DNA from 2 places in the Herbaspirillum sp. Her2 genome. Region 2 is predicted to be linked to the other one. Evidence: predicted binding sites of a transcription regulator. Region 2 holds the regulator's gene; the other holds the start of a gene.

Region 1 (9,322 bases), 2.4 Mb from region 2:
TCAGCTGGCGTTCGCGCTCGATGGGCTGGTAGGCGTCGGTATTGATGCCCACCGTGATGGTGTCGGGTTCATAGGACGGCTTGGCGAGTTCGCGCAGCAGCACCTCGGGGGCATTGCGCTTGGCCACCAGCCGGCTTTCGAAATCCAGCCCCGGGGACAGGCCCAAATAGCTGTGAGAAGGCCGCGCGAAGCAGTAAATGCAGCCGTGCTCACAGCCCCGGTAGGGATTGAGCGAAAGCGAAAACGGCAAATCCGGCGAGCTGTTGCGGGTGATGATGGAGCGGGCGTCTTCCTCGGTGACGATGGTCTTCAGGCGGGGCGGCTCATCCTCCTCCGGGCTCTCAGCCGCCTGCGGCCGGGACTCGGCAAAACGGACGGACTGCCAGCCATCGTCGAATTCTTCCCGCGCCACCGATTCATAGCGGCCGCGCAGGTTGGTGACCGCACCCCGGCCCTTCTGGGCGGTCTGATCGCGATGGATGAAGGTTTCTGGCGTCAGGGTCGCATCGTCCTCGCCCGATGCGGTCGACCGGGTCGCCTGCTCTGGAAAAGGCCGGGCAATGCCCTGCGGAAATTTGGGGAAGGAAGCCACGGAAAGCTCATCAATACTGTATTTATATACAGTATTTTGCCTTCACTTCGGACGCGCTGCAAATGCTGTTTCAATTTGTCCTCCTGCCGCATTAATCGGTTATGCTTGTTCACCCTCAGCTTCCCATCAGCGAAGAAAGCGACCATATAGGGGGAACAAGGACCGCCAGAGGTCCCAAGGAGACAAGGATGCAATACCAGGCAAACCGGCCCGGTGCCGGTGCATTGCTGGGCGCTTCGCCCCTGGTGCAGGCCAGCGCCGATGGCGTGCCGGACCTGCGGGCCATCGAACGCTCGCACCAGCGCAGCTCGTCCTACGGCATCACGCGCGGCCAGCGGCCCGACCTGGATTCACTCTCGCGCGCCGACCTGGCCCAGACGCTGGAAGCCAACCAGGCCCTCTCCGGCCATGCCCGCCCGGTCATGGAAACCCTCTACGACCAGATCCGCAATACCCACAGCATGGTCATCCTTTCGGACGCCGAAGGCACCATTCTGCATACGCTGGGCGACAGCGATTTCCTGGCCAAGGCCGACCGTGTGGCCCTTGGCCCCGGTGGACGCTGGTCCGAACAATTGCGCGGTACCAATGCCATCGGCACGGCCCTTTACGAGCAGAAGCCCACCACCGTGCACGCCCAGCAGCACTACCTGGATGCCAACCGCTTCCTGACCTGTTCGGCCGCGCCCATCTTCGACCATCGCGGCCAGGTACTGGGGGTGCTGGACGTCTCGGGCGAATGCGGCAGCTTCCACAAGCACACCATGGCGCTGGTGCGCATGTCGGCGCAGATGATCGAAAACCACCTGCTGGCCGGCAGCTTCCCTGATTGCATCACCCTGCACTTCCACAGCCGCGCCGAATTCGTGGGTACGCTGGTCGAAGGCATCGTCAGCTTCACGCCCGGCGGGCGTTTCCTGGCGGCCAACCGCAGTGCGCAGTTCCAACTGGGCCTGACACTGTCGGCGCTGCAGTCGCATACCTTTGCGTCGCTCTTCGGGGTGCCGCTGTCGCTGCTGTTCGAACACCATCGCAAGGCCGCCTCGGGCTTGCTGGAGCTGTGCCTGCACAACGGCATCCGCATCCATGGCCGCGCCGAACTGCGGCTGCGCGACCAGCATTTCCAGAATGCGCGGGAAGCCGTGATCGAGGCACCGGAAATACTTCCCGCCAGCCCATCTGCTCGCCCGGCCCCACCTGTGCGCCCCCATCCGGGCCAGCCGCGCGGCGGACTGCAAGCCCTCGATACCGGGGACGCCCGCATGAGCGCCATCATCGCCAAGTTGCGCAAGGTGATCGACCGCGACATCCCGGTCCTCATCACCGGCGAAACCGGCACCGGCAAGGAGTGGCTGGCCCAGGCCATCCACCGCGAAAGCGCGCGCTTCCACACCACGCAAACCCGGGGCGGCGCCGCGCCCTTCGTGGCCGTGAATTGCTCGGCCATTCCCGAGAACCTGATCGAGGCCGAACTCTTCGGTTATGAAGACGGCGCCTTCACCGGCGCCCGCCGCAAAGGCGCACCGGGCAAGATCGCGCAAGCCCAGGGCGGCACTCTCTTCCTCGATGAAATCGGCGACATGCCGCTGGCCCTGCAGGGCCGCCTGCTGCGCGTGCTGCAGGAACGCGCTGTGACGCCGCTGGGCAGCCAGCGCGTGATTCCGGTGGACTTCGCTCTGGTATGCGCCACCAACCAGCCCTTGCGCGAGATGGCGGCGCGCCATGCCTTCCGTGAAGACCTGTACTACCGCATCAATGGCTTGCAGGTAAAACTGCCCGCCTTGCGCGAGCGCAGCGACCTGGGCGCCCTGATCGACCGCATCCTGGAACAGGAAGGCGGCCGCCACGCGCCGCGCTTCGATGCCCAGGCCCTGGCATTGCTGCAATCCAGCCGCTGGCCGGGCAACCTGCGGCAACTGTCCAACCTGATCCGCACCGCCCTGGCCATGGCCGATGGAGAGGCCTGGATAGGGGTGGAACACCTGCCAGATGACTTTCTGGACGAGGCAGCGCCGCTGCAGGCGGCTTGCGGCATGCCTGCCCCGGCAGCGCATGAAGAAACGGACGAAAAGCCGCTGTCCATGCACGACAGCGAATGGGCCGCCATCGAGCGCGCCCTGCGCACCCATGACGGCAACGTCAGCGCTGCCGCCAAGGCGCTGGGGGTGTCGCGCAATACGCTCTATCGCCGCTTCAAGTCACGCGGGCACTGAGCGGGGCAAGCGCGTCATATTCCTCATCGGAAAACAGCCGCGAGCGCGTCAGGAAGCGCTTGCCGCTGCCGTTCTCCAGCGAGAACATGCCGCCGTTGCCGCTGACCACGTCGATGATCAGTTGCGTGTGTTTCCAATATTCGAACTGATCGGCGCCGATGTAGAACGGCACGCCATCGATCTCCCCGAGATGAACGTCGGTATCGCCCAGCGTAAAGTCGCCGGCCGGATAGCACATCGGCGCACTGCCATCGCAGCAGCCCCCGGATTGAAAAAAGATCAGCTCGCCATGCCGCGCCCTCAACTGGCGCAGCAACTCCACCGTGGCCTCGGTGGCCGTCACCCTGGGCAATGCATTCATTCGTCGCTCTCCTGTTGAGTCTGGATCTGCCAATAAAAGCGGCACCGGCCGCGGGAGTTGCGGACCGGTGCCGAAGCTGCCTTGCTGCAAGGAGTCAAACGAAATCACGCGATCAGAAGAAGCCCAGCGCCTTGGGGCTGTAGCTGACCAGCAGGTTCTTGGTCTGCTGGTAGTGGTCCAGCATCATCTTGTGGTTCTCGCGGCCGATGCCGGACTGCTTGTAGCCACCGAAGGCTGCATGCGCCGGATACAGGTGATAGCAGTTGGTCCACACGCGGCCAGCCTGGATCTCGCGGCCCATGCGGAAGGCGCGCGTGCCATCGCGGGTCCACAGGCCAGCACCCAGGCCGTACAGGGTGTCGTTGGCGATAGACAGGGCTTCTTCCTCATCCTTGAAGGTGGTCACCGACACCACGGGGCCGAAGATTTCTTCCTGGAAGATGCGCATCTTGTTGTTGCCCTGGAAGACGGTCGGCTTGACGTAGTAGCCCGAGGCCAGATCACCGCCCAGTTCTTCACGTCCGCCGCCGGCCAGCACCTTGGCGCCTTCCTGCTTGCCGATGTCGATATAGGAGAGGATCTTTTCCAGCTGCTCCTGCGAGGCCTGCGCGCCGATCATGGTGCTCTTGTCCAGCGGGTTGCCCTGCTTGATGGCGGCCACGCGCTTCAAGGCACGTTCGATGAAACGGTCATAGATCGATTCCTGCACCAGCACGCGCGAGGGGCAGGTGCAGACCTCGCCCTGGTTCAGCGCAAACATGGCGAAGCCTTCCAGGGCCTTGTCGAAGAATTCGTCATCCTTGTCCAGCACATCGGCGAAGAAGATGTTGGGCGACTTGCCACCCAGCTCCAGGGTCACCGGGATCAGGTTCTGCGAGGCGTACTGCATGATCAGGCGGCCGGTGGTGGTCTCGCCGGTGAAGGCGATCTTGGCGATGCGCTTGTTGGAGGCCAGCGGCTTGCCGGCTTCCACGCCGAAGCCCTGCACAATGTTGACCACGCCCGGCGGGATCAGGTCGGCGATCAATTCGATCAGGACCATGATGGAAGCCGGCGTCTGCTCGGCTGGTTTCAACACCACGCAGTTGCCGGCGGCCAGTGCCGGGGCCAGCTTCCATACCGCCATCAGGATGGGGAAGTTCCACGGGATGATCTGGCCGACCACGCCCAGCGGCTCATGGAAGTGATAGGCGTAAGTATCGCTGTCGATGGTGCAGATGCTGCCTTCCTGGGTGCGCACGGCGGCGGCGAAATAGCGGAAGTGGTCGATGGCCAGCGGGATGTCGGCGGCCATGGTTTCGCGGATGGGCTTGCCGTTGTCCAGGGTTTCGGCGGTGGCCAGCAATTCGAGGTTGGCTTCCATGCGGTCGGCGATCTTGAGCAGCATGTTGGCGCGCTCGGCGGGGGAAGTCTTGCCCCAGCTCTTCTTGGCGGCGTGGGCGGCGTCCAGCGCCAGTTCCACGTCTTCGGCGCTGGAGCGCGCCACTTCACAGAAGGCGCGGCCGATCACCGGGCTGATGTTCTCGAAGTATTCGCCCTTGACCGGCGGCACGAATTTGCCACCGATGAAGTTGTCGTAACGTTGCTTGAAGGGATCGCGTACGCCGAGTTTGCTGATGTCTGCCAGGTTCATGTCGTCTCCGTTCGGGTTATGGTTGAAATCCCGCCGCGATCATGGCCGCAGCGGACGTTCACCCTTCAAGATGGCAAATCGCATGCCAGCCTGCAAACCCGCTCTGCAAGGGGATCTTGCGCCAGCGCCATTGTCACGCTGTGTCAATCTGGCGCAGCCTGGGACAGCGTGCAGCAACAGCCTGCCACACCCTGGGCGCTTTTCTGAGGACGTAAAAAAAACCGGCCAGTGGCCGGTCTTTCGCAATGCGCGGAGATCTTTGGATCAGACGGCATCCGGGCCGGTTTCGCCGGTACGGATACGGATCACCTGCTCCACTTCCTGCACGAAGATCTTGCCGTCGCCGATCTTGCCGGTGCGGGCGGCCTTGATGATGGCGTCCACGGCCTGCTCGACCACCTTGTCGTCCACCACGACCTCGATCTTCACCTTGGGCAGGAAATCGACCACGTATTCGGCACCGCGATAGAGTTCGGTGTGGCCCTTCTGGCGTCCGAAGCCCTTCACTTCGGTGACCGTCAGGCCCGTGACGCCGACTTCGGCGAGGGATTCACGCACCTCGTCCAGCTTGAACGGTTTGATGATGGCGGTCACTTGTTTCATGGCAATTCCTCTCTTGGTATGTCGTAAAGAAACGATCTCAACGATCTATTGAATAGCGGATACAACCTTTGTTCTTATTTTACTGGCAAGACCGTGGCGCCCCGCCCACTTGCACATTGTCAATCAGGCGTGCCCGGCTTTCAACCTTCTTGAACCCGCCGGGCCATAAAAAGCCGATTTTCAGGCCTCCAGATCGGGAATGCGCTCCAGATCCTGCAGCCAGACCGTGGCCTCGCCATCGCTGGGCGCGCGCCAGTCGCCACGCGGTGAGAGCGAGCCGCCCGAGCCGACTTTGGGGGCATTGGGCACGCAGGAGCGCTTGAACTGGCTGGTCTTGAAGAACCGATAGACGAAGATGCCCAGGTTTTTCTTGATCTGCGGCAAGCTGTACTGGTTACGCGCACCGTGCAGGCCATCGGGCCAATGGCCGATGCTGCGGTCCTGCCAGGCGCTGTGCGCCAGGAAGGCCACCTTCGCCGGCGTGAAGCCGTAGCGCAGGATGTAGTAGAGATTGAAATCCTGCAGCTCGTAAGGGCCGATGAAATCCTGCGTACGCTGGCCCGGTTCGCCGTCGGAGGCGCCCGGCACCAGTTCCGGACTGATTTCGGTTTCGAGGATGTGGATCAGCACTTCCGGCTGCTTCAGTTCCAGCGAACCGGATTCCGCCACCCAGCGCACCAGGTGGGTGATGAGGGTCTTGGGTACGCTGGCGTTGACGTTGTAATGCGACATGTGGTCGCCCACGCCGTAGGTGCACCAGCCCAGCGCCAGTTCGGACAGGTCGCCGGTCCCGATGACGATGGCACCGTGATGATTGGCCAGGCGGAACAGGTGATTGGTGCGCTCGCCGGCCTGCACGTTCTCGAAGGTGATGTCATAGACCGGCTCGCCGCGTGAATACGGGTGATCCAGGTCCTTCAGCATCTGTTCGCAGCTGGGACGGATATCGATCTCCTGCGCCGAACAGCCCACCTGCGCCATCAGCTGATGCGCCTGCACCAGCGTGCGGCTGCTGGTGGCAAAGCCGGGCATGGTATAGGCCAGGATGTTGGAACGCGGCAGGCCCAGCTTGTCCATGGCCTTGGCGCAGACCAGCAGCGCATGGGTCGAATCGAGACCGCCGGAAACACCGATGACGACCTTCTTGATATTCGAGGAAGACAGGCGCTGCACCAGGGCCTGCACCTGGATGTTGTAGACCTCGCGGCAACGCAGTTCGCGCTGTTCGGCATGGGCCGGCACATAGGGGAAGCGCGCGACCCGGCGCTGCAGCGGCAAATCCTGGTCCAGCGGCACCTGCACGTCGAAGCGCACCACTTCAAAGCGGCGCACTTCTTCCGCATGGCGGCGCACCGACTGGCCGAAGGTGGTCTGGTGGAAGCGTTCACGCGAGAGGCGTTCCAGGTCGATGTCGGCATAGATCACGTGGCCGCCTTCGGCGAAGCGCTCGGACTCGGCCAGCAGTTCACCGTTCTCGCAGATCAGGGCCTGGCCATCCCAGGCCAGGTCGGTGGTGGATTCACCATTGCCCGCCGACGAATAAAGATAGGCTGCCAGGCAGCGCGCCGATTGTTGCGACACCAGCTGATGGCGGTAACCCGACTTGCCGACCACGATGTTGGAAGCCGACAGGTTCACCAGCACGGTGGCACCGGCCAACGCGGCGAAGGAGGACGGCGGGATCGGCACCCATACGTCTTCGCAGATCTCGATATGGAAACGGAAGTCCGGGATATTGCCGATCTCGAACAGCAGATGGCTGCCGAAGTCCACGTCCTGGCCCAGCAGCCGGGTGCGGCGGGTGACGGCGCAATCGGCGCTGCTGAACTGGCGCGCTTCGTAGAATTCGCTGTAGTTGGGCAGGTAACTCTTGGGCACCACGCCCAGGATGCGGCCGGCATGCACGACCACCGCGCAGTTGTAGAGCTGGTGATCGACCTTCAGCGGCAGGCCGACGATGAGGGCCGGGGCGATGCGCAGGGAAGCTTGCACTACCGATTGCAGGGCCTGCAGGGAAGCCTCCAGCAAGGCGCGTTGCTGGAACAGGTCTTCGCAGCTGTAGGCTGACAGGCCCAGTTCGGGGAAGGAAACCAGGGCCGCGCCACGGGCGGCGGCCTGTTCGGCCAGGGCGATGGTGCGCTCGGCGTTGAAGCCGGGATCGGCCACCTTGCAGTCCGGCACTGCCACGGCGACGCGGGCGAAACCGTGGTTGTAGAGATTGAAGAAGGGGCTAGGCATAGCGTGTGTTGGACTCCGTGCTCTTCGCCATGGCGGCGACGCGTTCTGTTCATTTTGCGTAGAATGCCTGTTCCAGCGGGGCCGAGGGCCGCGCCAACTTTCGCAGGTCACTCGCAGTCCATGGATTATCGCACGCGAATCGTTTCTTCTCTGGCCGAGATCGGCCCGGCCCGCTGGGATGCGCTGGTGGCCGCCCAGGCCGAGGGCAATCCCTTCCTTTCGTACGCCTTCCTGCATGCGCTGCATGAGAGCGGCAGCGCCAGTCCCGAGTCCGGCTGGGAGCCGCATTACCTGACGCTGTGGCAGGGTGAGGGCCAACAAGAGCAACTGGTGGCCGCCCTGCCCCTGTACCGCAAGTTTCACTCGTATGGCGAATACGTCTTCGACTGGGCCTGGGCCGAGGCTTACCAGCGGCATGGCGTGGAGTACTACCCCAAGCTGCTCTCGGCCATCCCCTTCACGCCGGTACGCGGTGCGCGCCTGATGGCCATCGACGACACCGCACGCGGCGCACTGGTGGCCGCGCTACGGGCGCTGCAGGAGCGAAATGAAGTTTCCTCCACGCATATCCTCTATCCCCCGCCGGAACAGGCGCAGCAGCTGGCTGATGCGGGATACCTGCTGCGCAGCGGGGTGCAGTTCCATTGGCACAATGAAGGGTATGGCAATTTTTCGGAATTCGTCGATACGCTGGACCGCAAGAAGCGCAAGAACATCCTGGCCGAACGGCGCAAGGTGGCCGAGCAAGGGGTGCGCTTCGTCTGGCTGCGCGGGGCCGAGATCACGGAGGCGCATTGGCGCTTCTTCAACCGCTGCTATCGACACACCTATGCGGCGCACTATTCCACGCCTTACCTGAACCTGGATTTCTTCCGCCGTATCGGTGAAACCATGCCGCAGCACCTGCTGCTGACAGTGGCCCTGCGGGGGGATGAGCCGATCGCTTCCTCGCTGACGGTGTATGACGCCGACACGCTCTACGGCCGCTACTGGGGCGCGCTGGAACACGTCCCCTGCCTGCATTTCGAGACGGCGTATTACCAGCCGCTGGAATTCTGCATCGCCGAGAAGATCACCTGGTTCGAAGGCGGCGCCCAGGGCGAGCACAAGATGGCGCGCGGCTTCCTGCCGCAGAAGACCTGGTCGGCGCACTGGCTGGCGCATCCGGGGTTCTACGATGCGGTGGAACATTTCCTGTCGCGTGAAAGCAATGGCATCGATGGCTATATCTCGGAGCTGAATGAGCACAATCCTTTCCGGGATGCGCCGCGCTGATTCGCCCTCCTCTCGCAGACATAAAAAAACCGGCCCGCACATCGCACGGACCGGCCTCATCAAAAAATATAAACGATTTAAATCGTTTAAATCCTTTTAATTATTTATAGCCCACGCGATCCAGCATCTGCAACACCTTCTGCTGGTTGGCACCGACCGCACCCACATTGATGACTTCGGCCTTGAACGGGCCCATCTTCACCAGTGCCGGGTTTTCGGTCTTTACGCTCTTGACGGCCGGCCACTCATTGTTGCCTTCAGCAAAATAACGCTGCGCCGAATCGCTGGCCAGGTATTCCAGGAACTGCACGGCTTCAGCCTTGTGGGGCGCGTTCTTGGCCACACCGCCCCCGGCGATATTGACGTGCGCACCGTAGCTCTTCTGGTTGGGCCAGACAATGCCAACC
Region 2 (9,322 bases):
ATGGGCCAGATTGAACGGGGTCTCGCGGACCATCAGCACCAGCTGGCGGCGTTCCTTGAGCACCACATCCGCTGCGCGGGTGATGAGGTTGTCGGACAGACCATGCGCCACGGCGGCCAGGGTCTTCATCGAACAGGGCGCCACCACCATGCCGGTGGAGGCGAACGAGCCGCTGGCGATGCAGGCGCCGACATCGCGCACGTTGTGCACCACATCGGCCAGCGCTTCCACATCCTTGCGCCGCATGTCCAGTTCCTGATGCAGATTGAGCACGCCAGCTTCGGACACCATCAGGTGCGTTTCCACCTGGCCATGCTTGCGCAGATGCTCCAGCAGCCGCACGCCATAGATGGCACCGGTGGCACCGGTGATCGCAACGATCAGGCGCTGGCGCGGCTGGCTGGAAGAACTGCTCATGAGTCAGTCAGGTAAGTAAAACTCAGCCCTTGATCAGGGTCTGCAGTTCGCCGGACTCGTACATCTCGGTCATGATGTCGGAGCCGCCGACGAATTCACCCTTCACGTACAGCTGAGGAATGGTCGGCCAGTTCGAGTATTCCTTGATGCCCTGGCGCACGTCCGGGCTTTCCAGCACGTTGACGGTGACGATGTTCTCGGCACCGCTGGCCTTCAGCAGCTGGATGGCCTTGCCGGAAAAGCCGCATTGGGGGAACTGTGCAGTGCCCTTCATGAACAGCACCACGGGGTTTTGGGTCACGGTTTCTTTGATCCAGGATTGGACGTCGCTCATGGCTGTGCCTTTAAAAATGGGATTGCCCGACATTATAGGGAAAAGCCGGCGGGCGCGTTGAAATCGCCTGCATGCTGGTGGCCTGTCTGAACGGGAAAAAAATTGCATCGAGGAAATGATTTATATCGTATGCAAATTCTTGTGTCGAAGATGAGGGTGCCGTGAAGACATTCAAGCCGTCCCTTGCATCATCGTCAGCAGCGGCGGTGGAAAAGTTGCTTTACGCAATGATTTATATCTTTTCCACAGGCTTGGCCAGTTCGGCGGCCGCAAATGAAAAAGGGCGCTTGCGCGCCCCTTCCTCATGAAATTCGGCTGGCTTTCTCAGCAGCCTTGCGGCTGCGAGGTGGCTTGCCGAGGGTGTCCTGGCTTATGCCGCTCCGGCCACCGCATCCTCCGGCGTTTCGTCCGGCAGGCGCTTGGCCATGGAGTGATGCTCCTGCAACTTGTCCTTGTGCTTGATGACCTGGCGATCGAGCTTGTCGATCAGCGTGTCAATGGCAGCGTAGAGGTCGTGTGCGATGCTTTCCGCATGTAGATCCTTCCCCTTGATGTGGACGTTGATTTCCGCTTTTTGGCGCTTTTCCTTTTCTGTGAGTTTATCTACGCTCAGGATCACGCTGACGTCGATCACGTTGTCGAAATGGCGCTTGATACGCGAGAGCTTGCTTTGCACGTATTCCCGGATGGCGGGGGTCAGTTCGAGGTGGTGTCCACTGATGGTCAGATTCATACAAGACTCCTATCGTGAAGTCACTGGAGGTTCGTGCAATCGATCCTGCTGCAGCTGTACCACGGGCACGGTCTTCGTGTCGGATGGCGCGGGCATCAGTCGGATGCTTGCCTGAACACAGCAACGGTACTGCAGAAAAACTGAGGAAAAACTCAGAGGGACTTGCGGAGATTGACCGGCGGAATCTTCAACACTTCGCGGTATTTGGCGACTGTGCGTCGCGCGACCACCATGCCTTGTTCTGCCAGCATATCCGCAATCTTGCTATCGGATAATGGGGTCTGCGGGTTCTCGGCTCCTATCAACTGTTTGATCAGCGCCCGTATCGCGGTGGAGGATGCTTCACCTCCGGTTTCAGTCGCGACATGGCTACCGAAGAAGTATTTCAACTCAAACATTCCATGCGGAGTGAGCATGTATTTCTGAGTCGTCACGCGAGAGATGGTGCTCTCGTGTAGACCCAGTGTATCAGCAATTTCACGCAGCACAAGGGGGCGCATGGCGACTGCCCCATGTGAAAAGAAGTTTCTTTGACGTTCCACAATAGCCTGCGCGACGCGCAAAATTGTATCGAAACGTTGCCGCATGTTCTTGATGAGCCACTTGGCTTCCTGCAACTGCGACGACAGCGAACCTTCTCCCTTGGCTTGCTTCAATGCACTGGCATACATCGCATTGACGCGCAGCTTGGGCATGACCTCATGGTTGAGCATGACCTGCCAGCCGTTCTTTGTCTGCTTGACAATCACGTCCGGCACCACATAGTCCGAGGCATCGCGCGCGAATTCCGCACCCGGATGCGGACGGCACTGGCGGATCACGGCCTGCGCTTCACGCAGGTCTTCGTCATCGCAATCCAGTGCCTTCTTGATCTTGTTGAAATCGCGTTGTGCAAACAGCGGCAGGTAATCCTCCACGATCCTCAAGGCCAGCTTGCGCGTCACGAAGGGAATCTTGGGCAGGCGGCGGATCTGCAGGGCCAGGCATTCGCCGGCACTGCGCGCACCGACACCCGCCGGGTCCAGGCTCTGCAGCAGCTTGAGCGAAATCGACAGCTCTTCCATGTCGATGCCCAGCTCTTCGGGCAGGCGCGCGTGGATGTCTTCCAGCGGCTCTTCCAGATAGCCGCTCTCGTCGAGCGCATCGGTGAGCAGTTCCAGCAGCGCACGATCACGCAGGGTGCGTGCGGTCACGCGGATCTGTTCCAGCAGGTGTTCGCGCAGGGTCAGTTCGTGCGCTTCGAGTTGTGGACGGGCATCGTCATCGTCTGGCGACTTGCCGCTGCGCGCGACGTCGTCGAAGCTCCAGTCGGCATCCCCCGTGACACCGGCTTCCGGCGCGTTGTCCTGGTAGTCGAAGCTGGAATCGCCATCGCTGGCGGCCGGGGCCGCTTCGCCGCTGCCTTCGTGACTGGTTTCGGCAACGCCGCTGGAGGGCGAACTGGAGACCGCGCCATCGGCCAGCAGACGTACCGAATTGTCGAGCGCGTCGTCGAGGCGTTCCAGCAGGGGATTATCGGAGAGGATCTGTTCCAGTTCCTGGTGCAGTTCCAGCGTCGACAGTTGCAACAGTCTGATCGACTGCTGCAGTTGCGGCGTCAATGCGAGGTGCTGCGAGGTACGTAACTGGAGCGACTGTTTCATCTGTCTTTCTGAAAGCGGCGTGGCCCGCTGGTTGCTCTGCCGGTCGTTGCGTATTGCGTATTGCTTGTTGCGTATTACGTGATGTGCACTCTGTATTTCTTCAAGCGTATCGGGCAAGCCGACTGCACCGCTTACATGCGGAAATGCTCGCCCAGATACACGCGGCGCACCGACTCGTTGGCGATGATCTCTTCCGGATTGCCGCTGGCCAGCACCGTGCCCTGGTTGATGATGTAGGCGCGATCACAGATGCCCAGCGTTTCGCGCACGTTGTGGTCGGTGATCAGCACGCCGATGCCGCGTTCCTTCAGGAAGCGCACGATGCGCTGAATCTCGATCACGGCAATCGGGTCGATACCGGCGAACGGTTCATCCAGCAGCACGAAGCGCGGATCGGTGGCCAGTGCGCGGGCGATCTCGACGCGCCGGCGTTCACCGCCCGAGAGCGACAGCGCCTGGCTTTCGCGCAGCTTCTCGATCTGCAATTCGTGCAGCAGGTTGTTGAGGCGGCCTTCGATTTCATCGCGCGAGAGCGGCTTGCCCTCTTCCCGGCGCAGTTCCAGCACGGCGCGGATATTGTCTTCCACCGTCAGCTTGCGGAATACCGAGGCTTCCTGCGGCAGGTAGGACAAGCCCATGGTGGCACGCTTGTGGATCGGCATGCGCGAAATGGACGCGCCATCGAGGTCGATCTCGCCACCATCGGAAGGCACCAGTCCCACGATCATGTAGAACGAGGTGGTCTTGCCGGCCCCATTGGGGCCGAGCAGGCCGACCACCTCGCCGCTGCGCAATTCCATCGAGACATCGCGCACTACCTGGCGCGCGCCATAACTTTTCTTCAGGCCGCGAACGACCAGCGAGCTGACTGCCATCGTTACTGATCCTTTCCGCTGTCGCGACGCGTTGCAGGCTGCGCGGCGTTGTTCTTGCCCGCGGGCTGGGCCGACGGGGTGGCCGGCGCGGTGCTGCCTGCCGGCGGCGGATTCTTGGGCTGGATCACCGCAGTGATGCGGCCTGCGCCCGGCTTGCTCTCGCCGGTGGCGGTGTTGTTCACGGAATAGAATTCGGCGCGGCTGTCGTAGGAGATGAATTCGCCGTTGACTTCATCGGTGATGCGATCGCCGTCCATGCGCTGGATGTGCGCGCGCTGGAACAGCTTGGAGATTTCGGTCTGCTCCGAATACTCGATGCGCTCGGCCTGGCCTTCGATCCACAGGTTGGGACCGCCGTCACGCTTCTGGCGGAAGTTGGCCAGCGCGCCCGGGGCCGCATACAGCACCGCATTTTCATAACCGTACTGGTCGGTCGTCAATACCACGCGGCCGGCCTTGATGATCAGCGTGCCGCGGGTCATGACCACGTTGCCGGTAAAGGTCTTCACCTGGCGCACGTCATCGTAGACCATCTGGTCTGCCTCGATGTTGGTCGGCTTGGTGGAGTCCGCCTTCTCGGCGTTGGCCACGCCGCACACGGCAGCCAGCATCAGCATCGGCAGTAAGAATGAGCGTTTCATTGGGTTCCTGTCTGATCGGTTCTTGGCGTTTTTATCCCGGAGTCATCCGGCTTAGCGTTTCTTCGGAGTGGGCTCGTAATAGCCGCGGACATTGCCGAACAGCTGCACCACCTGGGTCGCATTGTTGGCCACCATGCCCACGCCGTTCAGGCGCGTGGTGCCCATGGTCATGGCCACCGGCTTGTCGGTCTTGACGATTTCATCGTCAGGCAACAGCAGCAGGTATTCCGACACCAGGTGCATCTGCTCGCGGCCCTTGTAGGGCGCGCGAATGGCGTTGGCGTTGCCGTACATGTGGATCTGCGTCTGGTCGTCGGTGACGCGCGCGGTATCCGAGTAGAGCTCCATCGGTGCCTGGTTCTGGTCCAGGTTGTGCACCACCGGCTTGGTGATCTCGAAGGAGTCATCCGTGGGGTAGTGCACCATCTTCGTTCCCGCAACGTCATAGCGCGGCAGACCGGTCGGGCCCATGCGCACGTAGTTGAAGTTTTCCAGGTAGTAGTCGGGTTTGCCACGCGGACGCTGCGCCGGTTGCTGGTCACCCGCGGCCCGCATGGCCTGCATCACCCAGAAGCTGCCCAGGGCACCGGCGATCAGGATCACCAGAATCACCGCCAGGCGGATGCGCTCGGCGTTGCGTTCTCCGCTGCGCCCGCTCATGCCAGGTACGGCGCGAGGGCCGCCTCGTAGTTGCCTTGTGCTGCCAGCACCAGGTCGCAGATCTCGCGCACGGCACCATGGCCGCCGCTGGCCTGGGTCACGTAGTCGCTGCGCGACTTCACCTCGCGATGGCCGTTGGCCACGCAGGCCTTGAATCCGACGCGGGTCAGTACCGGCAGGTCGATGATGTCGTCGCCCAGGTAGCCGCAATCCTGCGGCGTCAACTGCACCTGCAGCAGCAGCTGTTCGAAGGCCTGGCGCTTGTCGTGGATGCCCTGGAATACATGGGCGATGCCGAGATCGCGCGCACGGCGCAGCACATAGGGCGACTGGCGCGCGGTGATGATGGCGGCAGCGGTGCCGTATTGCTGCATCATCTTGATGCCGTGGCCATCGAGCGCGTTGAAGCGCTTGAAGGCCTCGCCATCCTCGCCGTAGAACAGGCCGCCATCGGTGAGCACGCCATCCACGTCGAAGATCATCAGGCGGATCGCCGCCGCCTTGGCGAGCGCGGCAGCGGGCAGGGTGCTGGCGAAGGCTGGCGCGTTCATCAGATCACCTTGGCGCGAGTGAGATCGTGGATGTGCAGCGCGCCCGTGAGCACGCCGGCCGCATCGGTGACCAGCAGCTGGTTGATGCGGAATTGTTCCATCAATTGCACGGCATCCACGGCCAACTGGTCCTGGTTGACGGTCTGCGGATTGGCATGCATGACGTCGGCGATGTAAAACTTGGAAAAGTCCTGGCCACGCTCCAGCAGGCGGCGCAGGTCGCCGTCGGTGAAGACGCCGACCGGGCGGAATTGCTCATCCACCACGGCGGTCATGGCCATGCCCTTGCGGGTGATTTCCATCAGCGCTGCCGACAGCGACACGTCCGGGCGCACGGCGGGAATGGCTTCGCCGCTGCGCATCACGTCGCGCACGTGGGTCAGCAGGCGGCGGCCCAGTGCACCACCGGGATGGGAGCGCGCAAAATCTTCCTCGACGAAGCCGCGCGCATCCAGCAGCGACACCGCCAGCGCGTCGCCCATGGCCAGCGTGGCCGTGGTGCTGGCGGTCGGGGCCAGGTTGAGGGTGCAGGCTTCCTGCGCCACGCCCACGTTGAGGTGGACGGCGGACAGCTTGGCCAGGGTGGACTGGTCATTGCCGGTCATGGCGATGATCACCGCACCCATGCGCTTGACGATGGGCACGATGGCCAGCAGCTCGGCCGTTTCACCGGAATTGGAAATGGCAATGAAGACATCGCGCGCCGTCACCATGCCCAGGTCGCCGTGCGCGGCTTCGGCCGGATGCATGAACAGCGAGGGGGTGCCGGTAGAGGCCAGGGTGGCGGCGATCTTGCGGCCGACATGGCCGGACTTGCCGATCCCCGAGACCACCGCACGTCCCTCGCATTGCAGCAAGGTCTGCACGGCAAGTGCCAGAGGGGCGGCGCTGTCGTCGCGCAGGCGGTCTTTCAGGGCCAGGATGGCATCGGCTTCGATCTGCAGGGTCTGGCGTGCCAGTTCGATGGCACGGCGGGCAGCCCCGGCCGAAAAAGATGCAGGCGTGGTTTTGTCATCGGTTACACTCATAACCGAAGTATAAACGAATTAGCAAAGCAAAAAACTTGCCAGATGTAAGGGAATGCTGCCGGATTTGACGTGATATGCAGCGTTGCATCGCGCCGCAGCACCGCTGCCACGGGGGATTTCCGGCCATTGCCGGGATGGGGCATGGCATTGCAGCAAGCGCGGAGGGTTCACGGTCGCACTGAATTACTCTGCTGTTGTGGAGCCACACGTATGAATTTCAAGGCGATTTCGCGCCTCGCCGCCCAAGGCTTTCCTTCATATTGCACACTGGTCAGGTGAACTGCCTTTTGCTGGTGCGTTGCCAATTTTACAAATTCATTCATATCGAACCCCGCCGCAGCCCGGCGGCTTTTGACAAGAAACCCCAACAGCAATGTTTTCCGGACTGGAACTGACCCTTTTCCTTCTGGCTGCCGCAGTCCTTGGCGTGGTCGCCTTCCGCATGATGCAGTTGCCGCCGATGCTGGGCTACCTGGTGGTGGGCATCATCATCGGCCCGCACGGCCTGGCTTTTGCCGAGGACAATGAAACCACCCATGCGCTGGCCGAGTTCGGCGTGGTGTTCCTGATGTTTTCCATCGGTCTGGAGTTTTCGCTCTCCAAGCTCTCGGCCATGCGCCATATCGTCTTCGGCCTGGGCGTGGCACAGGTGGCGGCGACCATTGCCACCACCATGCTGGTGGCCTGGGGCGCGGCCATGGTGCTGCCGCAGTTCGCCAACGTCAGCTGGCAGGCGGCCTTTGCGCTGGGCGGGGCGCTGACCATGTCGTCCACGGCGATCGTTTCCAAGCTGCTTACCGAGCGGCTGGAGCTGGAGACCGAACACGGTCGCCGCATCCTCGGCGTGCTGCTGTTCCAGGATCTGGCGCTGGTGCCGCTGCTGATCGTCGTGCCGGCGCTGGCCAACAATTCCGGCAACATCATGGTCACGCTGGGCTGGGCCGTGGGCAAGGCGCTGGTTGTGCTGGCGCTGCTGCTGTTCTTCGGCAGCAAGCTCATGCGCGGCTGGTTCCGCATCGTGGTCAAGCGGCGCTCGCAGGAACTGTTCATGCTGAACCTGCTGCTGATCACCCTGGGCGCGGCCTGGATCACCGAGAAGGCCGGCCTGTCGCTGGCGCTGGGGGCCTTCATCGCCGGCATGCTGATTTCCGAGACCGAGTTCAAGCACCAGGTGGAAGAAGACATCAAGTCCTTCCGCGATGTGCTGCTGGGCCTGTTCTTCATCACCATCGGCATGCTGCTCAATGTGCGCACGCTGGTGGATCACTGGTTCCTGGTGTTGCTGCTGCTGACCGGGCCGGTCCTGCTCAAGTTTGCCCTCATCGCCGGACTGGCGCGCCTGTTCGGCTCCACCACCGGTGTGGCGCTGCGCGTGGGCCTGGGCTTGGCGCAGGCCGGCGAGTTCGGCTTCGTGCTGCTGAGCCAGGCCGGCGGCCTCAAGCTGGTCGATCCCATGCTGATCCAGGTGATCCTGGCCGCGATGGTGCTGTCGATGCTGGCCACGCCCTTCATCCTGGCCCAGTCCGACGCCATCGTCATGAAGCTGTCGGCCAATGAATGGATGCTGCAATCGCTGGCCTTGACGCAACTGGCGACCCGCACCATGGGTGTGCAGAAGCACGTGATCATCGCCGGGTTCGGCCGCAGCGGCCAGAGCCTGGCGCGCCTGCTGGAAGAGGAGGGGATCGCCTACCACGCCCTGGAGATGGATCCGGAACTGGTGCAGGACGCCCGCAATGGGGGCGCCAATGTTTCCTACGGTGACGCGGCCCGGCGCGAGAGCCTGGTGGCTGCCGGCATCCACCGCGCGGCGGCGCTGGTGGTGACCTATGCCAGCACACCCTCGGCATTGAAAGTCTTGCATCACGCCCACGAGCTGGAACCGGAGCTGCCGGTGATCGTGCGCAGCCACGATGATGCCGACCTGGAAAAGCTGCTGGCCGCCGGTGCCACCGAAGTCGTGCCGGAAGCGCTGGAAGGCAGCCTCATGCTGGCCTCGCATGCGCTGGTGATGCTGGGCGTGCCGCTGCGCCGCGTGGTGCACCGCGTGCAGGATGCGCGCGATGAACGTTACGCTTCACTGCGCGGTTACTTCCACGGCATGTCCGATGCAGAAGCCGATGGCGTGGGCATGAACGTGCGTCTGCAATCTGTCACCCTCATCGGCGGTGCCAGCGCCATCGGCCACACCTTGGCCGACATCGACCTGCCGGCCCAATGTGGTGCCGAAGTCGCCATGCTGCGACGCGGCAAGCAACGGCTGGAAGCGCCGCAAGACACCGAACTGATGGCCGGCGACATCGTGGTGCTGCGCGGCAGTTCCGAAGCCATCCTGCGCGCCGAAAAACGCCTGCTCAGCAAATAGCCGGAGAGCGCCGCTGGCAGCCGATGCGCAGCGGCTCGTGCCGCACACTTCAGCACATCTGCTCATCATTCCAGC

What was found. The regulator sigma-54, encoded in region 2, starts transcription at its own class of promoters, with help from an activator protein. The targets are predictions, from matches to a motif close to TGGCANGNAANCTGCTTT.
Region 1: adh (aldehyde dehydrogenase) is a predicted target of sigma-54. The motif match lies at 4,870-4,887, and genes of this name have one in related genera.

Annotation. Positions count from the first base shown of each region.
Region 1 is NZ_CM176331.1:2,282,283-2,291,604, forward strand. It holds gene ACWHXP_RS10420 (PA0069 family radical SAM protein) at 1-592, opposite strand, end outside; gene ACWHXP_RS10425 (sigma-54-dependent Fis family transcriptional regulator) at 781-2,805, shown strand; gene ACWHXP_RS10430 (DUF779 domain-containing protein) at 2,786-3,166, opposite strand; gene adh (aldehyde dehydrogenase) at 3,279-4,799, opposite strand; gene ACWHXP_RS10440 (P-II family nitrogen regulator) at 5,064-5,402, opposite strand; gene ACWHXP_RS10445 (NAD(+) synthase) at 5,583-7,640, opposite strand; gene ACWHXP_RS10450 (GNAT family N-acetyltransferase) at 7,761-8,915, shown strand; gene ACWHXP_RS10455 (extracellular solute-binding protein) at 9,016-9,322, opposite strand, start outside.
Region 2 is NZ_CM176331.1:5,520,924-5,530,245, forward strand. It holds gene ACWHXP_RS25085 (UbiX family flavin prenyltransferase) at 1-417, opposite strand, end outside; gene grxD (Grx4 family monothiol glutaredoxin) at 440-751, opposite strand; gene ACWHXP_RS25095 (hypothetical protein) at 913-1,059, shown strand; gene hpf (ribosome hibernation-promoting factor, HPF/YfiA family) at 1,122-1,484, opposite strand; gene ACWHXP_RS25105 (RNA polymerase factor sigma-54) at 1,637-3,127, opposite strand; gene lptB (LPS export ABC transporter ATP-binding protein) at 3,259-4,002, opposite strand; gene lptA (lipopolysaccharide transport periplasmic protein LptA) at 4,005-4,643, opposite strand; gene lptC (LPS export ABC transporter periplasmic protein LptC) at 4,695-5,303, opposite strand; gene ACWHXP_RS25125 (KdsC family phosphatase) at 5,300-5,854, opposite strand; gene ACWHXP_RS25130 (KpsF/GutQ family sugar-phosphate isomerase) at 5,854-6,882, opposite strand; gene ACWHXP_RS25135 (monovalent cation:proton antiporter family protein) at 7,256-9,247, shown strand.